Regions from separate parts of the Paenibacillus sp. NPDC058898 genome, predicted to be linked through region 3. Evidence: riboswitches for the same ligand, from Rfam matches in the RefSeq annotation. Region 3 holds a riboswitch; each other region holds the start of a gene.
What was found. A riboswitch is a leader RNA that binds a small molecule or an ion and turns the genes downstream of it on or off. The one in region 3 is predicted to bind thiamine pyrophosphate.
Positions count from the first base shown of each region.

Region 1: linked by a shared signal. The riboswitch ahead of ACOZB4_RS11500 (YkoF family thiamine/hydroxymethylpyrimidine-binding protein) and the one ahead of ACOZB4_RS25070 (ECF transporter S component) in region 3 are both predicted to bind thiamine pyrophosphate.
Region 2: linked by a shared signal. The riboswitch ahead of tenA (thiaminase II) and the one ahead of ACOZB4_RS25070 (ECF transporter S component) in region 3 are both predicted to bind thiamine pyrophosphate.
Region 4: linked by a shared signal. The riboswitch ahead of ACOZB4_RS26100 (ABC transporter substrate-binding protein) and the one ahead of ACOZB4_RS25070 (ECF transporter S component) in region 3 are both predicted to bind thiamine pyrophosphate.

Region 1 covers NZ_JBMOSM010000003.1:664,607-670,501, forward strand. The annotation lists gene ACOZB4_RS11480 (ABC transporter ATP-binding protein) at 1-634, opposite strand, end outside; gene ACOZB4_RS11485 (iron chelate uptake ABC transporter family permease subunit) at 631-1,578, opposite strand; gene ACOZB4_RS11490 (ABC transporter permease) at 1,568-2,521, opposite strand; gene ACOZB4_RS11495 (nitroreductase family protein) at 3,048-3,650, shown strand; TPP riboswitch at 3,833-3,935, shown strand; gene ACOZB4_RS11500 (YkoF family thiamine/hydroxymethylpyrimidine-binding protein) at 4,021-4,626, shown strand; gene ACOZB4_RS11505 (sporulation protein YjcZ) at 4,697-4,795, opposite strand; gene ACOZB4_RS11510 (nucleotidyltransferase domain-containing protein) at 4,913-5,611, opposite strand; gene ACOZB4_RS11515 (class I SAM-dependent methyltransferase) at 5,759-5,895, shown strand, end outside.
Region 2 covers NZ_JBMOSM010000006.1:333,748-339,642, forward strand. The annotation lists gene ACOZB4_RS18775 (VOC family protein) at 817-1,326, opposite strand; TPP riboswitch at 1,584-1,687, shown strand; gene tenA (thiaminase II) at 1,829-2,515, shown strand; gene thiM (hydroxyethylthiazole kinase) at 2,567-3,409, shown strand; gene thiD (bifunctional hydroxymethylpyrimidine kinase/phosphomethylpyrimidine kinase) at 3,406-4,416, shown strand; gene thiE (thiamine phosphate synthase) at 4,413-5,087, shown strand; gene ACOZB4_RS18800 (BglG family transcription antiterminator) at 5,350-5,895, shown strand, end outside.
Region 3 covers NZ_JBMOSM010000011.1:96,631-102,525, forward strand. The annotation lists gene ACOZB4_RS25050 (DMT family transporter) at 1-168, opposite strand, end outside; gene ACOZB4_RS25055 (TetR/AcrR family transcriptional regulator) at 173-742, opposite strand; gene ACOZB4_RS25060 (energy-coupling factor transporter transmembrane component T family protein) at 1,017-1,823, opposite strand; gene ACOZB4_RS25065 (ABC transporter ATP-binding protein) at 1,820-3,496, opposite strand; gene ACOZB4_RS25070 (ECF transporter S component) at 3,489-4,118, opposite strand; TPP riboswitch at 4,210-4,322, opposite strand; gene asd (archaetidylserine decarboxylase) at 4,486-5,289, shown strand; gene ACOZB4_RS25080 (SDR family oxidoreductase) at 5,355-5,895, opposite strand, start outside.
Region 4 covers NZ_JBMOSM010000012.1:78,694-84,588, reverse strand. The annotation lists gene ACOZB4_RS26110 (diguanylate cyclase domain-containing protein) at 1-916, opposite strand, end outside; gene ACOZB4_RS26105 (VOC family protein) at 1,153-1,536, shown strand; TPP riboswitch at 1,708-1,819, shown strand; gene ACOZB4_RS26100 (ABC transporter substrate-binding protein) at 1,933-2,964, shown strand; gene ACOZB4_RS26095 (MTH1187 family thiamine-binding protein) at 3,056-3,349, shown strand; gene ACOZB4_RS26090 (ABC transporter permease) at 3,346-4,101, shown strand; gene ACOZB4_RS26085 (ABC transporter ATP-binding protein) at 4,156-4,989, shown strand; gene ACOZB4_RS26080 (TatD family hydrolase) at 5,069-5,884, shown strand.

The DNA.
Region 1 (5,895 bases), on a different contig from region 3:
CATCCTTCAATGCCACGATGTAATCCGAATAGAAGGAAGCGAAGTTGATGTCATGAATCACGATTACAATCGTCTTGTTCAGATCAGCGACAAGCTTTCTGAGAATCTTCATAATCTGTACGGAGTGTTTCATGTCCAAATTGTTCAGAGGCTCATCCAGCAGGATATACTCTGTATTCTGGGCGATAACCATCGCGATGTAGGCACGCTGGGTCTGACCGCCGCTGAGCTGATGAAGATATTTATGCTGCATATCCCCAAGCTCCATATAAGAGATCGCCTCATCTACGTATTTCTCGTCTTCTGCGTTCAATCTGCCCTGAGAGTAAGGAAAACGACCGAAGGATACAAGCTCACGCACCGTCAGACGGAGGCTGATATGGTTGGATTGTTTCAGGATCGAAACCTTCTTCGCCAGATCGCCGCTCTTCCATTGGCTGACCTCTTTACCGTCCACCGTAATTTGTCCGCTGTCCTTCCCTGTTAATCTGCTAATCATGGACAGCAAGGTACTCTTGCCGGCACCGTTCGGGCCGATAAAGGAAGTGATTTGACCTTTCGGGATCGTAACCGACACGTTATCAACGACTTTTTTGCCGCCATACACTTTCGATACGTTCGTAACCTGGATCATGCTTTACTCTCCTTTAGTAGCAGGTATATGAAGTAGACACCGCCGATGAAATTGATGATGACGCTGAGCGTTGTAGAGAACGTAAATACTCGCTCTACAACCAATTGTCCGCCGACCAGTGCAATAATGCTAATCAGTATGGATGCTGCAATTAAATACGAATGCCTGTACGTCTTCATAACTTCGTACGCAACATTGACAACCAGGAGCCCGAGGAATGTGATCGGCCCTACCAAAGCGGTAGCCACCGAGATCAGAACGGCAACCACAATCAGAAGCCGCTTCACAACATAATCATAATTCACGCCGAGGTTGATCGCCTGCTCACGGCCAAGCGCCAGCACGTTCAGGTACTTGGCAAATCGGGCAAAGTACAGCAAGGTCAGCACAACGACAATGACCGACAGGACCAGAAGCTCGGTCTTCACATTGTTAAAGCTGGCAAACATTTTGTCGGCCACAAACTGGAACTCGTTCGGGTCAATCAACACTTCCATAAAAGAAGACATGCTCGAGAACAGGGTTCCAAAAATCATGCCGATCAGCAGCAGGAAGTAAATGTTGTTTCCTTCCCTTTTGAACAGAATCTTATATAAGACTCCGGCGAATAGGATCATCCCGCCGACGTTGATCAGAAAGTTAACGTTGCTGCCCAGTTTGTACAGCGTGAAGGATCCGAAGACGAAGATGACGGTGGTCTGGATCAGTACATATAAGGAATCTAATCCCATAACGCTTGGCGTCAGTATCCGGTTATTCGTGACCGTTTGAAACACCGTGGTAGACAGAGCGATCGCTCCGCCGGTCAGAATGATGGCAAGCACCTTCTTGATTCTTCTTGGAAGCGCGTAATCCCAATTGCCGCCAAGATCAATGAACAGAAAGACTGCCACCAGGATGATTGCCGCTGCGGCCAACAGGCCGAGTTTGGCTTTATAAGTCATAAGCCTTTCTCCTCATCAGTAAGAAAATGAATATACCGCTTCCGAGTACGCCCACGGTTAGACTAATCGGAATTTCATAGGGATAAATAATGATCCGGCCCAGGATGTCACAGAACAGTACGAACCCGGCCCCCAGCAGCGCGGTATGCGAAAGGCTTTTTTTCAAGTGGTCTCCTAAGTACAAACTGACAATATTAGGTATGATCAGACCAAGAAACGGAATCACGCCGACCGTCAGCACGACAGATGCCGTAACCAGCGCCACGATGACCAATCCCAGATTCACAACTCTCCGGTAGTGAAGACCCAGGTTGGTTGCAAACTCCTCTCCCATTCCGGCCACCGTAAACTTGTTGGCGAACAGATACGCCAGAATCAAAAGCGGGATACTAATATAGAGCATTTCATACTGGCCCTTCATGATCATGGAAAAATCACCCTGAAGCCATGCGGACATATTCTGAATAAGATCATATTTGTATGCAAAGAAGGTGGCGATCGAACTCACGATATTACCAAACATCAGCCCTACGAGCGGGATGAAGATCGCATCCTTGAACTTAATCCGATCCAGTATCTTCATGAAGATAAAGGTTCCTGCCAGAGCGAATACAAATGCCACGAGCATTTTGATAAGCGGACCGCTTGTCGTGAAGACGAGCATGGCTACCAAAATCCCCAGTCTGGCAGAGTCCATCGTACCTGCCGTGGTCGGCGATACGAACTTATTGCGGCTGAGCTGCTGCATGATCAATCCGCAGATACTCATGCTGACACCCGCCAATATAAGACTGACAAGCCTAGGAATCCGGCTTACAAGCATAATATGCTGTTGTTGTTCTGTCATCGAGAACAGTTGCAGTGGCGAGATATCTTTAACTCCAATAAATAATGAGATTATCGAGAGTACCACAACGGCTGCAAATAAGTATCTAATCTTCATGTCTCTTCCTTCTATGCGTATGTCTCTAAAATATCCGGGATCTCGCAATTTCCAACGCCATTCTCATTGAGATTGATTATCAATCGCGCTCTGATATGCATTATATCATCCTCATTCTGGCTCGACAAGGGTAATTGAGAATCAAAATCAATTAATTTGTTCATACTTGTATATTTTGTTCATGAATTGTTCATAATATGAAGTTTCGAGAAGACATAGCTAATATCCTCAGGTAGGAAGCACTCCTTTCGTTTAAACCTCCATATAATGAAGCTTCTCAAAAAGCCAAACGGATTCAATTCATATTTAATAGATAAGGGAAATTATATTTAATCAAAAGTCGTTGACAATTACTCTAAGTTATATTAATATACTAACATAAATATTATTCCTAACTAAACGTAAGTTAATATGGAATGATAATTAAAAATATTGCTAAATAAGCAACATGCATATTTGCTTGAAGTAAAGGACATCTTCTTATCAGGCGTATGCAAATTCGATTACACCAGGAGGAATTTTTTCAATGTCTAAAGATTTTTCAACTGCACTCAAAAGTCGCCGTTCTTATTATGGGATTAGCAAAGAATCCGTTATCTCGGACGAGCGTATTCAGGAAATCGTAAACGAAGCGGTTAAGTATACCCCGTCTTCTTTCAACTCTCAAAGTGCACGCGTCGTTGTATTGCTTGGCGAACAGCATGATAAACTGTGGAATATCACGGAAGGCATCCTGAAGGAAGTCGTTGGCGATGAAGAAGCATTCAAATCCACTGCCGACAAAATGGGCGCATTCCGCGCTGGTTACGGTACGGTATTGTTCTTCGAGGACAACAACGTCATTGCCGGGCTGCAACAAAACTTTGCCGCTTATGCCGACAACTTCCCGATATGGTCCAACCAATCCAACGGCATGCTGCAATTTGTAGTATGGACATCCCTTGAAGCAGAAGGTCTGGGTGCATCCCTGCAGCACTACAACCCGCTGATCGACGAAAAAGTAAAATCCGAATGGAACATCCCGGAAAGCTGGAAGCTGCTTGCTCAAATGCCTTTCGGTAAGCCGGTTGCTGAACCAGGCGAAAAAGAATTTGCACCGCTTGAAGATCGCGTAAAAGTATACAACTAATTAAATAGATGAAAAAAGGCCGCCTCCCTAAGTTCCCGCAACTTGGATAGGCGGTCCTTTTATAATGGGCAAAGATTGAAAAACCGATCACTAAGCGATACAATTAGTCAAGTAAGAACCCTCGAACTTCTAAGATAACAGAAGCTCCGGGCAAACTTGCGATAACCAACTACATAGGATGTTGGCTGTACTAGGGGTGCCATGTGCTGAGAGACGGCGGTTTGCCGTTAACCCTTAACACCCGATCTAGGTCATACTAGCGTGGGGAAGTGTAGCATTTATGTTTATTTCTTTTCGTAGGCATAACTGCACTTTCTTCACGGGGTGCGGTTTTTTTTGCGTGGACTTATATCATGGGGAGGAAATAACAATGAATGAGCTTGTATGCGGAACCAGTCGGATCGTCGGGTGCCGGTTCTCGGTATTTCCCATGACGGACCGGTTTGTAGAGGTCATCATGGGCGCACTACGTTCCGTGGATACAGGGAAGGTATGGATTCAGACAGATGATGTGAGCACCTGTATTCGTGGACGTGCAGAGCATGTCTTTGATGTGACAAGGGCGATATTCGCCTATGCTGCAGCGAGTGGCGTGCATACCGTTTTTAATGGTACATATTCCATCGGTTGCCCCGGAGATACGGACGCCGATGTATATATGACCGAGGATTCGACTCTCTTAAACAACGACATCGGGGAACATGCCGATATTGAGACTGCCTGCCAATTCGCTCTTTACCCCATGGGGACCGATGACTACATGGATGTCATCTACAGTGAAGTTAATCGTACGAAGGCAGCCGGGACATTCGCCGGAAGCGTTCATTACGCCAGCCGATTAGATGGGTCACTGGCCCAGGTGTTTGGATCCCTTGAAGAGGCGTTTTTACATGCGATTCAATCCGACAGCAGCCATTTGGTCATGACTGCGGTTGTGTCCGCACACAGCCCTTCGGTCAAAGCCGCATCGAATTGAGCTTTATTGAGGCAGACAAAAGCCCGGCAATCGCCGGGCTTCTGTCACTACTGCCAAGAATCTTGACGGTTTAAACCCAAGCACTCAAGATAATTACGAGCAGGATAAAGAGAACCAAAATAATTCCTACTGAATTGTTCCATCCACCGCCGCCATATACTCCGCTCATGAAGATCCCCTCCTGGATTTAAAGAATGACGTGATGTAATCACACTTTTATAGTATTTCCCGTCTCGTGCTAGTGTCACGGCTAATGTACCCCTCTTTTTATATTGGCAAGGATATTCTATTCCTCATAACCAATGAGAAGCTTGCCTCCGTACGGATGGAGCATTTCCTCGGTGAATGCCATAAGAACTGAAGGATCATCCTGGCGATACATCGCCGTGAGCGCTGCTTCAAATCGTTCTCCCAAGATCGAGTCATAGCGGTTGAACAGACGGAACAGTGTTTTCCCTTCACCCGTCCACTCCCGGTTCACCCTAAGTACAAAATCACAGAGAATCGCCGCTATTTTGTGCACCGTAAACCACTTTTCGGCATCCCTTCGGGGACTCTGCAAATCCAGCAGGTACTCGGTTAGCATATAACGGTATTCGTTAATGTCGGTTAGCATCAAGGGCATGGGTCCGTAATTCAAGTCGCTTCGGGCTTCCGCCTGCACCTCTTCCCCCTCAGGCAGCGCGTGCAGCACCGTCCCTTCTACGACCATCCGCTGCAATGAAGGATTCGCCGCGCTCACTCCCTCATCGAAATATTCGCGATAGGAGGATAAAGACAAAATAAATATTTCCGCGATCCACCCATGTGCCTCTATCGTCTTCCTGCTGAAATCATGACCATCCCGTTCAATGACTATGATGTCCAAATCGGATTGTTCATTATGTTCACCTCTGCTCGCGCTGCCGCCAAGCACAGCAAGCAAACAGTCGGGATAATCGTATTGTATGATGCGTTCCGCTGCCTCTACCGGTTCCATCCTCATGACGTTTCCTCCAGTATAATTCTGATCCTCCCGAAAAAAGGGCTCAAAATATCTAATTCAGCTAAAACCCTAAACGTACCTGAATCATATGGTAAATAAATAAACGATTACCCTCATGTTGATGACAAGGAAGAAGGGATAGATGAGATGAACTATATTCATATGCTCTCCAAATTAGGTATGGGCAGTGCCCACCCGGGAGGATTCGAGGCAACCCTCCGAATGCTGAAGAATTATCCCATTCAACCGGGCAGCCGCATTCTGGAGGTCGGGTGTGGAACGGG
Region 2 (5,895 bases), on a different contig from region 3:
CGTATCTGGTGTCCGTTAACTCTCAAAAATCACATCTACTCAGCCAAATAACGTATCCTCAGTCCGTTACGCTCGAGGAGTAGTACCAAGTCAGTAGATCATCAGTAGCCAAGACCTGTAGTAGCATCAAGCCAACAGCAGCACCAATACCAGTAGTAGCACCAATACCAGTAGTAGCACCAAGATCAGTAGTAGCCAAGATCAGCAGTAGCAACAAGAACAGTAGTAGCACCAAGACGGCAGGTAGCAACAAGATCAGTATTAGCACTCAGACCAGCAGTAGCGACAAGAGCACCTGTCAACGGACTCCAGATCCCTTATTTCTCAAATTGCCCCCGATTTTTAAATCTAACGGACACAGGATCCCTTATTACCACAATTACCGGCCCATTTGCCATCATATTCTATGAATAGCGTACCTGGTGTCCGATAACTATCCAAAATCACACCTACTCAGCCAAATAACGTATCCTCAATCCGTTACGCTCAAGGAGTAGCACGAAGTCCAGTAGATCATCAGTAGCCAAGATCAGCAGTAGCAACAAGGCCAGCGTTAGCACCAAGATTAGCAGTCGCACCAAGACTAGCAGTAGCACCAAGAACCAGTAGCACCAAGGACCAGTAAGCACCAAGACCAGCAGCAGCCTCAGCTATACACGCTGCGTTACCCCGGTTTCTACCTCTAAACCATAGCTACTCTGAGTTCCCGCCGGCCCCTACATCGATTATAATGCCAGCCATCCATGCATACCCCTGGACACCGAATATTCATCTGGGCCCTCCCTGTAATGACGCTTTTGCTTCGCTTCCACCTTTTTACGAAATCTTTACCACAATCTCCGCACCGGCAACATAGGTCATCGCTTTGATGTATTCCGGGTCTTGGGCACGCTGTTCCACTTCTTCCGGAGTGAGGTCCTCCATTCGTGTTTGTACCCACCATATGTTGCCGAACGGGTCCCGTACCCGTCCCACCTTGTCACCGAAGAACAAGCTCGTTGGCTCCGTCACCGAGACGGCTCCTGCGGCCAGCGCTTGCTGATACACATCTTCGCAATCCTCAACATATAGTCGGAGGTATGCCGGGCTATCCGGCCATTCCGGTTTAGCGTCAAACATCATGACGACGGCATCCCCGATTCGGACCTCGGCATGGCCGATGATACCATCACCAACATAGACGCGCGCTAACTCTTCAGCTCGAAAAGCCCGCTGCAGGAAATCGATCAGCGCTGCGGAGTTTCTTGAGATGATCCACGGCGTTACGGACGTGTAGCCTTGCGGAATGGGCTTAACGTCTTTCGGTTGGTTTGGTTGGTTCGTCATAAATACGCTCGCTCCTTTAAACTTCATTTATTTGCATAACGCTTATGTACTCATTATGTTGGGGAATACATGACAGCCGAGCGTCAGTGTTCCCGTAACAAGTTTTGGCCGCCGGCGTTTTTTGCGAATGACCTCCGCCACCGTACATCATCCTAATCCCCACTCATGGGAAAGCTTCGAGCGTGGGGCTCCGCCCACGAACAGTTAACATTTGACAGCATCCATAAACCTATGTACAGTATTAGACAAAAGAATAGGAAGTCCACTAGGGGAGCCGTTGGCGGCTGAGACAAGAGCGTATCTTGGACCCTTTGAACCTGATCTAGTTCGTACTAGCGTAGGAAAGTGGAGCCTTCGTATATGAGGTCTCGGTGCGTGTTTTGGCGCACTGGGGCTTGTTGACGAAGCCGCTCCAGTTTTCGGGGGCGGCTTTTTAGCGTTGTCTGAAAAGTCGTGTCTTACGGACTTCCTGCTCTTCAATATGTTGGAGGTGGGGACAAAAATGAGTTTCACGCAAGCGCTCCGTCAGCACGCGGGAGATATTTTTCAAGCAATCTTTGATCATCCCTTTGTAAAAGGCATTGCCGAGGGGAACCTGGCGCGAGAACAGCTGATTCACTATGTGAAGCAGGATTTTGAGTATTTGAACGCCTACATGCGGATTTACGGTATCGCCATATCCAAATCGACCAGCAGGGAAGAGACCGCCACCTTTAACGAACAGATATCATTCATCTTGCACAGCGAGGTGCACCCGCATCAGAATTTGTGCGCAGCCGCCGGGGTGACCTACGAAGAGCTTCAAGGGTATCCGCTGGCTCCGTCCGCGCATCATTATATCCGACATATGCTGACGGTGGCGCATGAGGGTAGTCTGGGCGAGATTATGGCCGTATTGCTGCCTTGCCCATGGACGTATCTGGAGATTGGCCGCAAGCTGCTGGATGAAGTGAAGCCGGATGCATCCCATCCGTTCTATGACTGGATTTATTTCTACGGCAACCGTGGGGAAGACGCGACAGCCAAGTTCTGCAACCGTGTCGATGAATGGGCAGAGCGCGCGACGGCAGCCGAGCGGGAACGGATGAGGGAGCATTTCATGCTGAGCTGCCAGCTGGAGTATATGTTTTGGGACATGGCTTACAAGCAGGAGGAATGGCCGGTGCCGCTGCAGGCTGCGGTGCTATAAGGAGTCATAACAAGGACATAAATTCCAATTTAGATAAGAGAGGCGATTCATATGCATGCATGGGAAAAAGAGGTTTCGGCGCTTTTAACGAAGGTACAGCAGACGAGCCCCCTCGTTCACAATATGACGAACGTGGTGGTGACGAATTTTACGGCTAACGGCTTGTACGCGCTGGGCGCGTCGCCGGTCATGGCTTACGCGCCGGAGGAAGTGGCGGATATGGCCGCCATCGCGGGCGCGCTCGTATTGAACATCGGCACGCTGAACCGCGAGCTGGTGGATGCGATGATAATAGCGGGGCAATCGGCCAATGCACATGGCGTCCCGGTCCTGCTGGATCCGGTCGGTGCGGGAGCGACCCGTTTTCGGACGGAGTCGGCCTTGCGGATTCTGAGCGAGGTGAAGGTTTCGCTCGTACGCGGAAACGCGGCTGAAGTCGCTCATCTTATCGGAGAGGCCCGCGAGATCAAAGGCGTAGACGCAGGCAATAGCGCAGGCAGTCATCATGCCGAGTTGGCCGTGCGGGCTGCGCGCGAGTTAGGCACGATCGTGGCCATTACCGGTGAAGAGGACGTGATTACCGATGGAACGGAAGTGCGCATCATTACCGGAGGGGATGCGCTGCTTACGAAGGTGACCGGCGCAGGCTGCCTGCTGACCTCGGTGCTGGGAGCCTTTGCCGCGGTGGAAGCGAACCTGCTGCTTGCAGGTACGGCGGGTCTGGCCTTCTACGGGGCCGCGGCGGCGAAAGCTGCGGAGCGCACGGCAGACCAGGGACCAGGAAGCTTCCAAGTCGCTTTCCTGGATGAGCTGGCCAAGCTTCATCCAGGTTCGCTGGAGGGATATGCGGCTGTCCGGGAAGCGGGAACGGCCTTCCCTGGTGGCGCACGATGAGCAAGACTCGCGTGCCCCGGGCACTGACGATTGCCGGGTCCGACAGCGGCGGCGGCGCCGGCATTCAGGCCGATCTGAAAACCTTCCAGGAGCTCGGTGTATACGGCATGTCGGCGATTACCGCGATCACGGTGCAGAATACCTTGGGGGTTCACGGCGTATATCCGCTTCCCCCAGAGGCAGCAGCCGAGCAGATGGAAGCGGTTGGCTCGGACCTCGGAGTAGATGCATTGAAGACAGGCATGCTGTTCAATGCAGAGATCATTCGCCTGGTGGCTGACCGGATTCGGGCATTCGGCTGGGGGAAGGTCGTTGTCGATCCCGTGATGATTGCCAAGGGCGGAGCGGAGCTGCTGCAAAGCGAAGCGGTGCAGGCTTTAAGAGAAGACTTGCTGCCGCTGGCGTTGATCGTCACCCCCAATATACCGGAGGCCGAAGTATTGGCGGGGATGCGTATCCGCACGATGGAAGATCGGAAGGAAGCGGCGAGACGTATTCATGGTCTGGGGCCCAAGATCGTTGTGATCAAAGGCGGCCATGACGAGGGAATGCCGGGCGTCGCCGGTGAAGGTTCGGATCACCAAAGAGACAGAGGAGCAGATATAGCGGCGGATACGCAGCAGGAAGCGTTGCCGCAGTCCGAAAGTACGTATGGCCAAACGAGAACTGCCATTCCCGCCGGGGAGTTGCGTAGGCCCCGTCCTTCCATTTTCAAGGACGACGGTCCTCCGGGCAGTCCTCCGGTCATGGACCTCGTATACGATGGCACTGCCTTCTCCGAACTATACGGCAAAAGAATTCATACCGTTCATACGCATGGTACCGGCTGTACTTTCTCTGCCGCCATCACTGCAGGCCTGGCCAAAGGCTTGAGTGCATTCGATGCGATTCAGAGCGGGCGCTTATTCATCCAGGCCGCCATTGAGGACGGCTTAAACCTGGGGCAGGGACACGGCCCCACGAATCATTGGGCGTATCGTCGCCGCCGTCAGGAGGTGCTGCGATGACGGGGAGAGTGACACCCGAGATGATGAGGCAGCATCTACGGATGTACCTCGTACTCGGCAGCGTGAACTGTATCGAAGAGCCAAGCCGGATTGTGCAGGAAGCACTGGCTGGCGGCGCAACCATGGTCCAGTTCCGCGAGAAGGGACATGGCTCGCTTGTTGGCGTGCCGATGATCCAGTTGGCTCGCCGGATCCAGGATCAGTGCCGCCAAGCGGGCGTACCCTTCATCGTCAATGACGATGTGGAGCTGGCGCTGAAGCTGAACGCCGATGGCGTGCACATCGGTCAGGACGACGAATCTGCGGCTTCCGTCAGCCAGCGGATCGGCAACCGGATTCTCGGTGTCTCCGCCCATACCGTGGAGGAAGCCAGGCGAGCGATCCTCCACGGCGCTGATTATCTTGGCATCGGACCGATCTATCCGACCCGCTCGAAGGATGATGCCAAGGCGGTGCAAGGCCCAGCGTTCCTCCGTGAACTGCGCGAAGCTGGAATCGATCTGCCGCTCGTTGGGATTGGCGGGATCACCGTGGAGCGCGTGGAGGAAGTCACGGGAGCGGGTGCAGATGGCGTCGCGGTGATCTCCGCCGTGACGGGAGCGGAGTCAGCGCGGGAGGCTGTGGAGGCTTTTATAGGAAAGATATGCCGTGCAACCGAACGAATTTCTTGAGATGTAAGAGGATTATAATACGGATCATGAACAAGGGTGTCGAAGCTTCTGCGGCACTCTTTTTTTGTTTGCGTCAGATTTTAAATTACGGTATATGCTCAGCTTTTCCGTCAACATGCCATTCTTTTGATCCATTCGAATCTATAAATTTCGTGTAAATCCCAGATCAGATTGCCATAGAGACCCAGATATGATATACGTAGGACAATGTACCTGCTCCACGTTTAGAGAGCTCTCCAAATAAGTTGAATAGGAGATCGGAATGAATAATAGGCAAAAAGAGATTTTTCGCAATTTGTTAATGGAACCGAACCGGCTGTGGCTCGTTCAGGATCTGGCGGATCAGACCGAGTGCTCGGAGAAGACGATCCGGAATGATCTGAAGGTAATTGATGAATATATAGATAAGCACTCCAGTGGTAATCTGGTGAAAAGGCCGGGACTCGGCATTTATCTGGAGATTGGAGAAGCAGATCAGACTGATTTATTCCACCGCTTGTATTCAAACGAGAGTTCCACCGAGCATGTATCCGATGAGGAAAGGGTGCTGCATCTGGCTTACCGGCTCTTGATGAACGCAAAGCCCGTAACCATTCAGAACCTGGCTTCTTTGTTTTATGTGAACAAGACGATTATCCGCCGGGATATGGAGAAGATTGAGGGCTGGCTGCACAGCTTTGATCTGAACTTAGTGACTAAGCAGCGCGTGGGATTAATGATTGAAGGCTCGGAGAAGAACAAACGGATGGCGCTGGCGCGGTTGAACCAGTTGATCAACCGTCCGGAGTTGACGGGACAGATGATGCGT
Region 3 (5,895 bases):
GGATATTTCAATCTGCTTCAAGCTCAGCGTCAGGAAGCTCAAGCTGCAAATATAGAACATCACCAGCAGCACGCTGGGCAGCGGTTTGCTGAATCCCTCCGACAGCTTCATGTTCAGTGTCCCAGCCACTTCAAATAGAATAGCCAAACTTAAATATAACCAATGCATAATCTCAAGACTCCTCCCGTTTCTCTGCGGCAATGCCGAACAATAAGATGTCCATGACGGACTGCAGCAACTCCCCTAGCGGCAATTGATGCTTCACCGTTGCCCTCGAATCATAAATCTGATGGAGCGAGCCGAGATACAGATCAATGAATAGCGGCATATGAATTCGTTTGATACTTCCCTCGGCCATCCCCTGCTCCATCAGCTCAGTAACAATGCCCCATTCCTCTCTGAAAAAGGTGTCCAGCTTCTCCCATTGCGCATAATGCGAGCGCTTCAGATCCGGCAGCATTCCCAAATCCATCTTCTCCATCTCCTGCGGCAGACAGATTAGAATCTGATGAATCTTCTCCAGAACGGTAAGCTCCTCATCCCCCGCAATTTCATGTTCGCGCTGCTGAATATGCCGGATCATTCCGTCGATGATATGTTCGACAATCTCTTCCTTGGATGAAAAGTGCTCATAGATCGTCCGTTTACTAATTGCAAGGCCGCGGGCCAGATCACTAACCGTAAAAGTAAACCCCTGCCGCTGAATTAAGCGGATCGTTTCATTCAATATTCGCTCGCGCAAGTGAACAAACTCCCCTTCTGGTACTAAAAATACTTTATCGGTACCATTAGTATTATAACGCCTCCATCGGCATAAAATCCAGACATGATTTCTATAAAATATACGAGTGAAGAAAAATGCGATCCGTGCACTTTCTCAAGAGCCGGACCGCCGCTTATAATAGAAAGTTTTTCTTGCGAGATAAACAGGCTAGACCCTCTGGAGTTAATCTGATCTCATAAAAAAAGAACCCGCTTATACACCTTAAGCAGGCTCTCATTGAGAAAACAACCCATTAATCAAACCGCACGTCGCCAATGCCGAACCAAGGAAAATTTCCGGCTGCAACATAGGCGCAGAACGCGGCTGCTGTCAGTAATCCGACGACCAGAAGATCGTAGCAGGAATAACGAGACGGGTAATAATACGTTCGGGCCTTCGCCCGGTCTCCGTCAAATTGCTTGGCCTCCATCGCAGCGGCTACCCGATGGGCCCGGCGGATGCTCTGCGCCAGCAGCGGCACCACATACAGTCCTGCGCGATTCACCATGCCGCGAATCCCGCGAATCGGGCGAACTCCTCGCACTTTCAAGGCTTGGCGGCGGATTACATATTCCTCCCACACCATGGGCAGCAGCCGGATCGAAGCCATGAAGCTGTAGGCATATTTGGGCGCCAGCCTCAGCTTCTGCATCAGGCTGTAGAATAAATCCACCGAGGACGTTGTCGTAACGAGCAGCAGTCCCTCCGAAGCAAAGGCAATTCCTTTAAAGCCCAAATGCAGCCCCCGGTAGAAGCTTTCTTCCGATACCCGGAACAATCCCCACTCCCACCAGATCGTCTCCCCCTTACCGAACAGCATCATGGAAGAGGCGGACGATATGAAGGCAAGCAGAAACGGAATAAAGAACAACAGCATTTTCCACGGCTTCACCCCGCTGAGCACCACCAGACAGACCATAAAGATAAGCGCCTGATACAAAACAAAATCAAGATCATGGGTTAACACTGTCATGAAAAACAGCGCACAGATCAGTCCCAGCTTCACCACCGGATTCGCCCGGTGCAGCCAAGTGATCCGCACGGGGTTCCATATATTCATGCGTTCACCCCCGTGAGGCGATGATCGGCCGCGGCTAAGGTGCCCCGAGGATCGGCAGCGCCGTTTACTCGCTTAGCCGCCTGCTCGGATGCAATCCCGCCAGACCAGCGCGGGGAAGGCATGCTCGAGGTCAGCCGTCCCTCCCGGATTTCCCATATATGCGTGGCAACCCGCTGCGCGATCTCCATTTCATGCGTCACCATGAGAATGGCGGTTCCCGCGCGGCGCAGCTGCTCGCACATCTCCAGAATCGCGAACGTATTCCGCGCATCCTGTCCGAAGGTTGGCTCATCCAGGAGAAGGACGGACGGCTGTCTTGCCATGGCCGTAGCCACGCTCAAGCGGCGCTTTTGGCCTGTCGACAGCTGGTACGGATGCCTGGCCTCCATGCCCTTCAGTCCAAAGCGTTCAAGACAGCGGTCGGCCTGCGCCCTTGCTTCCTCCGGCGGCACATGATCCACCAGCAGCGAGTAAACCACCTCATCACCGATGCGCTCCGTCAGGAATTGAAGCTCCGGATTCTGAAACACGAATCCGATTTGACGCAGCTGCTGCTCTCTCTTCTTTCGCACATTCCGGCGCTTGCCCTGAATGACCTCTTCCCCGCAAAGCACATAGGTCCCTTCGGAGCGCAGCAGCCCCATCAAACTGAGCAGCAGCGAGCTTTTGCCTGCTCCGTTGGGTCCTACCACCGCAATGAATTGTCCCGGAACCACCTCCGCAGAAGGGAGAGCGATAACGGGTTTATCCCATCGGAGCCCTCTGAAATCCGCCAGTTGAATGACAGGCTCCACACGCTGAGCGTACGTCGGAGCAGCCTCATGTACAATATTACCCGACTCGTCGCCAAACACGTCGACCAGAGCAAACAACTCTCTGCCCGCCCGGGTCTGCGCGTAATCCTCCCATACGCCGGGATACCAGATGCCATACGCCTGAAGCTCGCACGCATATTCGGCGAATATCGCTCCCGGCGGACCATCGCCCAGAATGGCGCCATCCGGGGTGAACAGCACCACGCGGTCCACGTATTGAGCCATTTCTTCAATCCGGTGCTCCACGATGATCAGCGTACGCCCTTTTGAAACAGCCTTCACCGCGGACCAGATTTGCTCCCTGCCTTCCGGGTCGAGCAGCGCAGACGGCTCGTCAAGGAACAGCACTTCCGGCTCCAGCAGCAGAGCCGATGCCAGCGCAAGTCGTTGCTTCATGCCTTGGGACAAATGCCCGATCGGCATATGGAGCTCCTCAAGATCAAGCCCCACCTCGCGCAGGGCCGCCTGCATCCGCTCCTTCATCTTGTCGCGGGGGACACTTAGATTTTCCAGTACGAAAGCCAGCTCTTCATCCACGTACGGCATACAGAACTGGGTATCCGGATCTTGAAATACATAACCCCAAGAGCGTGGAATCAGCTGGGCCCCGCATTTCATCGGCACCTCCGTCGCGTGGGGAATCATCCCGCTAAGCACCTGCAGCAGCGTGGATTTGCCACAGCCGCTCGGACCGAGCAGCAGCACCTTCTCCCCGCGGACAGCCGAGAAGGAGAGGTCTTTGAACATCAATTGCTCCTCGCCCGGATACTTCAGGCGCAATTCCTCCACATACACGGCCGGTTCCGGAAGCATCTCAGCAGAATGAGCCGAAACCGGGCTAACCGTGGCATTAGACATGGCGCGGATCATCCAGTGCTTCGTAATCCTTCTTCGACGCAGGACGGAGCAGGGATGTCACGCCCGTACGGTCAAGCGCTTTAGCCAGCAGGAGCATAAGGAGGCCAGCAATGACGGCGCCGCTAAGTACCCGCATACCGTATTTGGCCAGGAACATCCACGTCTGCAGGTCATCCGTATAGCTGTAATAGAAGTCCATGATCATCGAGCCGATGGCTGCGCCGGCACCGGCAATCGCCAGCGTCCACGCCGAGGTGCTCCGATAACGGAACGCCGCGAATACCAATTCAGCCCCCAGTCCTTGAATGAGGCCATACAGCAGTAGGGTCAATCCCCAGCCGCTGCCAAACAGCACTTCTACGTGGGCCGCCGCCACTTCCGCGATAATGGCCACTCCCGGCTTCCGGATCAACAAGTAAGCAAGCGTGGCTGCAGCGAACCACATGCCGTATAACAACTCATCCGCTTCAAAGAACAGCGGTTTTAATAGATTGTAAACCGAGCCCCAGAAGTGATAAATGACGCCAAGCACCAGTGATACCAGTACCGTAACCAAAATATCGCTTAACCGCAGTCCTTTTCGGGGCTGAACCCCCAACTTCTCTTGCACAGACGTTCCCATAACAACACATTCCCCTCTCCACCTCTATTTTTGTGTAAACACAACAAAAAACCGTCTGGAAAAACGCGCAGACGGAAAAATAGGCCCTATGTAGGCAGGGTCGGATATTCTCTACGCTGGCATTACCCAGTTCAGATTAACGGTCAACAGCGGATAGCAGCTGCAATCTCAGCCTGATTCACTCAAGCCCCCGTATTCCTATTCGGTTTTATGTTAACTTTAAAATACACATTCACTCCGGAATAAGCAAGAACCTTTTTTCAAAAATGGCTATTTATTGATTTCCATCTCATTCTATGTCAATATCAGAGTGATTGGCTTTTCCACCAACGTTTATTGCTGACACCTATGCACAAAGGAGAATGACATGGCTAAACAATTGCTGCGTCTGATGACTGAGCTGTCTTCCCGCAAGTGGCTGTCCCGAATCATGGGGCATTGTTCCCACAGCCGGCTGAGCCGTCATCTAATACCTGCATTCATACGAATTTATCAAATTCCGGCGCACGAAGCGGAGAAAGAAATCAACGAATACCGCTCACTGAACGAGTTCTTTTCCCGCCGGTTAAAAATAGGCCTTCGCGCCATAGATGACACCGCCGACGCCATGGTAAGCCCAGTCGATGCCACAATTTCGGCAATGGGCGTCGTCAACGCCGGTACCATTCTGAGCGTTAAGGGACAGGATTATACCTTGAGCGAGCTGCTCGCGAAATCACCGAGAATGGAAAACTACATCCACGGTTATGCATTTGTATTGTATTTAAGCCCGACCGACTATCATCGCATTCATTCCCCGGTAACCGGTGTTCAGGCGGAAAGCGAGCATTTGAAGGGACGCGTTTACCCCGTGAACGATTTTGCGATGACCCATATCCGGAATGTGCTCAGCCGCAATGAGCGCCTCATTACCTATATTGCGCATGAGTTCGGCGAAGTTGCCGTCGTGAAGGTCGGAGCCATGAACGTAAGCAGCATCCGTTATGCTGACGAGAACGTGAAGAAATACGAAATCGGCGATGAACTCGCGTACTTTGAATTCGGCTCTACAGTTGTACTTTTGACGGAGAACGGCACGTTTACCCCTCGCGGTGACCTGGAACCCGGCTCCAAGGTGAAGATGGGAGAACTGCTAGGTTTGCTTCACCCGTCCCCAGCCAGAAAAGGGTGATTCCATCTACCTTACCAAACATCGCATGACAAGTTAAGGCCATAAATCTTTGGCTGCATGAATGATTAACGCCAGCCCAGCATCCGATAAATGATCCGCTGAAACAGCCGATCCGGCAGTACGCCCTTGATCCATGCGGTCGCCCGCGTGCCTCGGGGCAGCATATAGCGGAACCTGGGCTTAGCCATGGACGCAATTTTTGCCACAAGCCTGGCTACCTCCTGCGGATCTCCGCTTCCTCTGGCTGTCCGCTCGGAATAGTCCAGCACGCCCTTCAGCAGACCGCTGTAGGGTGATCCTTCCTTCACCTTAAGCTCCCCAAAGCTTTTGTTCCAGATCGGCGTACCATAGGCACCAGGCTGGATCAGCACGACATCAATGCCAAAGGGCATCACTTCCATGGACAGGCTTTCGCCAAACCCTTCCAGTGCAAATTTGGAGGACGCATAGGGTCCATAACCCGGAAATCCGACCACGCCGCTAATGCTGCTCATGAGAATGATTTTGGATTTTCCGGTTCGCCGGAGCAGCGGCAGCATATGCTGTGTCACCGATACAGTCCCGAAAAAATTCGTCTCCATCTGCTTTCGCCAGCCGCTGAGCGGC
Region 4 (5,895 bases), on a different contig from region 3:
GGATAACGCACAGGGAAAGGCCGGTAAACAGTCCAGTCCACCCTCCAAAATGCTGCGCCATAAGGGCAAACATCCCGCCGAGCACGCTGTAGGGAAGCAGGTACCTTACGATCAGGTTTCCGGTTGAACGAGGCTCCCGCTCGCCAACAGATGGATTACGGGTATCAGGAGCGGACTGTCCGCCTGCGAAACTAATGAAAAATACCGATAACGTATAGAGTGGATACAGGTAAGAGCGAACCTCGATATCCAAAAGATCAACGAGATAGATGTACAGAACATCTCCGGCCATAAATGTACTTCCGCCAAGACATAACAGGATGGCCGCCCATTTCCTTAACTGTCCGGTATTAAAATACAACACCATTGTAAAAAAAATAAGTACCATTGCGCACAGTGGATACAGCATGTCCACCCAAAGGTTTCCCCATACTGTCTCATGGGCCAGACCCTGAAGCTCAGGCTTGATGAAATATTCCCATCCTACCGTCATGACCGCTATGCCAACAATCACGATATCCAGCATAAACCGCAGCCCCCGAAACGAACCCTGAACATGCCGGAATAAATAAATGAGAGAACTTGCGAACAGGATAAGTTCGATCCCCCAGAACAAATGGGTTAGAACTGACAGGAAAGCGCTCTCTTTTCCAAACCAGATATTGCATGCGTGGAGGGTTCGGGCCACTGCCTCCCCCATCAATCCGAGACTCGCAATAAGCCAAAACCTGCGAAGATGAACCTCAAAACGCCGACGGATCCGCATTAAATAAACGGAAGCGGCTGCAGGAGAAATAATGACTAGTACACGCTGAAGCGATAAAGCATCAGGCATCCACAGAGCGATCATTATCTGAATGAATGCATATATTATGGCGAGTCGAATCCACAGATGATCTGCTGGAGTTGGACTCATAAGCATTCCTCCTCGGCCAAAAGGTAAGCTGGTTCACTTTAAATGTGTTAGGTCTTTTGAATTAACATTTCTATTTCTCATGATACTTTTTGCCCACCCAAAAGTAAAGATGAGGAAATGAAAGAAAAATCATCTTATTCGCCTGTGCACGAACAACATAACACCCACTTGACGTATAGGAATTATATGATAATATTTCAGTCATATCTTATATGAATCGGAAAGGGTGTTGCACCATGTCACAGAAACGATTGGATCATGTTGGTATTGTTGTCCGGGACCTTGAAGCTACAATCGCCTTCTATACATCCGTAGTCGGACTTGAGCTGAAGGACCGCCTGACCCATACTAATGGCGTCATCCAGCTGGCGTTCCTAGGATTTAACGGCAGCAACGAGACGGAAGTCGAGCTTATTCAGGGATACAGCGACACGCTGCCTTCGGAAGGAACGGTACATCATTTTGCAGTCAGCACGGATAACATTGAAGAGGAATATGCCCGTGTGCAGGGACTTGACGTTCCTCACTTGGACGAGGAAATCGTGACGCTTCCGAACGGGTACCGCTATTTCTTCGTGCACGGTCCCGAAGGAGAATGGATTGAGTTCTTCCAGCGCTAACCTCTGCGTAGAAGCCGTATTCAAATACTTTATCTTGTGAAAGGTTCATAGCATCAATTAATTCTCCCATTGCATTAGTGTTCTAACAAAGACCTGTCACGTTCGCGCCTCTTCGAACTAGACAGGTCTGCTGTGTTAGGACTATAATAGCGGATGTAATGATCGAAACTTCATAAATACCGGGGGAGCTGGAATTTGGCCGGCTGAGAGTGTATCCGATATGATACTGACCCTTACACCTGATCTGGGTAATGCCAGCGTAGGAAGCCCATGTTTGCGGCAGCTTTTATTTGCCGTGGTATACACTTACGCCGTCATGCGTCCTGATATCATCAGGGCGTTTTTTTTGTGGAGTTGCGAGGTAATAGAAAGAGAACTTAAAGGAGAGAAGAAACGATGAAGAAGGGAAGATGGATTCCGCTGCTTCTCGCTTGCGTCCTGCTGATGGTTGCGTCCGGATGCGCTACAAGCGGAGAGAACAAAAAGATAGGCGCCGCAGGTGAGGACAGTCAGACTCCCGGGAAGCTCCGTGACGTACAACTGATGCTCGATTGGTCCGCCAATACGAATCACACCGGCCTGTATGCAGCGAAGGAGCTTGGGTATTATGAGGAAGAAGGGCTTAATGTCCAGATCGTCCAGCCGGGAGCAGGCGGAACGGATACGCTGGTCGCATCCGGAAACGTGCCGTTCGGTATCAGCTATCAGGAAGGCGTAACGCTGGCCAGAACCCAAGGATTGCCGCTCGTTTCTATTGCAGCGATCATTCAGCATAATACATCCGGCTTTGCGGCTCCCAAGGATAAAGGCATCTTGAAGGCAGGCGATTTTGAAGGGAAATCCTATGGCGGCTGGGGCTCGCCTGTGGAGGAAGCGGTTATGAAGTCCATCATGGAGATCGATGGTGCCGATGTCAGCAAGGTGAATATGGTCAATATGGGCGATGCCGATTATTTTACGGCCGTCAAACGCGACATTGATTTTGCCTGGATCTTCTATGCTTGGACGGGTATTGAAGCCGAGCTTCGCAATGAGCCGCTTGACATGATTTATGTGAAGGACTACTCCAAGCAGCTTGATTATTACACACCGGTGATCGTAACGAACGAGAAGCAGATCCAGGAAGACCCTGAGCTTGTCAAAGCGTTCATGCGGGCGACTTCAAAAGGATACGACTATGCGATTCAACATCCCGAAGATGCGGCAGCCCTGCTGACGAAGGCTGTTCCCGACCTGGATGCCGAACTGGTTCTAGCCAGCCAGAAATGGCTGAGCCCCCGTTATCAGGATGATGCATCCCGCTGGGGCGAACAGAAAGCCGAAGTATGGTCGGGGTACGCAGACTGGATGTTTGAGCGCAAGCTGCTGGAGAAGGAACTTGACGCTGACAGCGCATTTACCAATGAATTTTTACCGGAGAAGCCATAAGGTTATTTCTATATAAAAGAAGAGAGACGGCCTTTGCAGCAGGCCGCCTCTCTTCCATTACAATACAGCTTGCACGAAAGGATGAGTTTATATGGCGAATACTCTCTTGAGCATTCAAGTAATACCGAGAACGCCAAACGGGACCGACAGCATCCCTTATGTAGATGAAGCGATCAAGGTTATTCAGGAATCAGACGTGAAATACGAGGTTCATGCACTCGAAACGACCATGGAAGGAGAGCTCTCCGAGCTGCTCAGGATCGTTGAGCGCATGCACGAGGCGCTGGTGAATGCGGGCAGTCCCAGCATCATATCCCAGGTCAAAATCGCGCATCATCCAAGCGGCATCAGCATGGATAAGCTGACTGAGAAATACCGTCCATGAGAAGCTGGTGGAGTTCTGTTTGGCCGCCCGTTGTGGCGGTCCTCTTCTTTTTGGTGGTATGGCAGGCGGCAGTATCCGTGTTCGACATTGAACCCTTTATTTTGCCTGCACCGACGGCCATCGGGCATGAGGCCGTTACCGGAGCTTCCGGCCTCTTCCAGCATACAGCGGCCACCCTGCAATTAACCCTGATCGGCTTTATAATCGGTACGGCAATCGGTCTAATCATCTCGCTGGCACTGCACATGGTGCCTTTTCTCAAAACCTCCCTTTATCCGCTTCTTATTCTTAGCCAAAATGTGCCGACAATCGCCCTAGCCCCGCTTCTCATGATTTGGTTCGGCTTCGGCATGCTGCCCAAGGTTATCGTGATTACGCTGGTCTGCTTCTTCCCTGTCGCTGTTGCGGCCCTGGATGGACTCGCACGTACCGACCGCACCATGATGAATTATATGCAGATGGCGGGGGCTACCTCGTGGCAAATTTTCACCAAGCTGGAGCTGCCGCATGCCCTTCCCTCCATCTTCTCCGGGATTCGAATTGCGGCCACCTATTCGGTCATGGGGGCGGTTATCGGGGAATGGATCGGCTCGGACCGGGGAATCGGTTACTACATGATGCTGCAAAAATCCGGCTACCGCACGGATCGGGTATTTGTTGCCATCCTGGTCATCGTCTTGCTCAGCCTGCTGATGGTGCTGCTGATCACCCTGCTGGAGAAGCGGCTCATCCGCTGGAATCGAAAAGGTTGAGCCCCCTGTGAATAGACATTTCGAATCTTATATGAAAGGAGGCCATTTATCGATATGACACATCAAATACCCCTGCCGCTCCAGGACGGGGCTGATCCGTCCACTGCGTCGGTCTCATCAGCACCTGCCCTCGAGGTTCGCAGCCTTCGGAAAACCTTCCGCGACCGGCGCAGCGAAGTGCATGTACTGGATGGCCTTTCGCTTCAGGTACAACCCGGGGAATTCGTCTCCTTGATCGGTCCTTCAGGCAGCGGAAAGAGCACACTCTTCCATATCATCGGGGGATTAACCGCTCCGGATACGGGTTCGATCCTCATGGATGGTCAGGACGTGACCGGGGAAAAAGGCCGCATCGCCTATATGCCTCAACAGCCAGCCCTGTTCCCTTGGCGTACGGTGGAGGACAATGTGCTCCTTCCCGAGGAGCTGAGAGGCACCACGAAAGCCGTTGCCAGGGAACATGCCCGCAGCTGGATGGAACGGGCCGGCCTCACCGGCTTCGAGAAGGCGTATCCGCACACCCTTTCAGGCGGAATGCAGCAGCGGGCGGCTTTTCTGCGCGCACTGATGAGTCCCCAGGAAGTCATGTGCCTGGACGAACCGTTCAGCGCATTGGATGCGCTGACGCGCAGCGATATGCAGCGCTGGCTGCTCGATATCTGGGAGGATACGCGCCGTTCGGTGCTGATGATTACCCATCATATCGAGGAGGCGCTGCTCCTCTCGGACAGCATCTATATCCTGTCAGCCCGGCCCGGAACCATCTTGAAACGGGTAGAAGTCCCTTTCTCCCGCCCACGCCGGGAAAACATCCTGATGGATCCGTCCTTCATCGCATTAAAAACCGAAATTTCCGCCATCATGCGGGAAGAACAGCATAAACGCTGACCGATTAAGGCCAGCGGAATACATACATCCATGATTAGCCAAGCGCTTCGTGGAAGCTTACAAGCGAGGTTATGTAACGATGAAATCATTCATGCAAAGTGAAGCCAATTTCCCACTGTTGGATACTCATATTCATCTGGACAGCTATTCGTTATCCGATCAACAAGCGATTCTCGCGGATATCCGTCATCATGAGGTTCAATCCGTTATCTCCGTCTCCATGCATCTGGCTTCCTGCAAGCGAAACCTGGAGCTGGCCAGGCAGTACGGACCGATGGTGCGGCCGGCTTTCGGTTATCATCCGGAGCAGCACCTCCCTTCCACTAACGAAACCGAAGAGCTGCTGGATTGGATGGCAGAGCATGCCGATGAGATGGTCGCCGTAGGAGAGGTGGGTCTCCCCTATTACGCCAGGCTGGAGGCTGAATCGAAGGGCCGACCTTGGGATAACCGCCCTTACGCCTATCTATTGGAGCAATTTATAGCATTTGCTAAAAAGCATCATAAACCGGTGATTCTGCACGCTGTATATGAAGATGCGGATATCGCATGTGATTTGCTCGAAAAATACGGCGTCACTCGTGCCCATTTCCATTGGTTCAAGGGCTCCCGTGACACCTTGCAGCGGATGGCCGGTAACGGATACTATATTTCCTTCACGCCTGACATCCTCTATGAGGAAGAAATTCGGGATATGGCATGCAGGTATCCGGATCATCTCGTCATGACCGAAACCGATGGTCCTTGGCCGTTCGAAGGTCCGTTCACCGGACAGATGACCCATCCTCGGATGACGGCTGCTGTGGCTGCGGCATGGGCGGAGCTTCAGGGGCTGTCCATATCCGAGGCTCGCAGGATTTTTTATGAGAACGCCGCGAGACTTTACGATCTATAAAAAGAATCTTC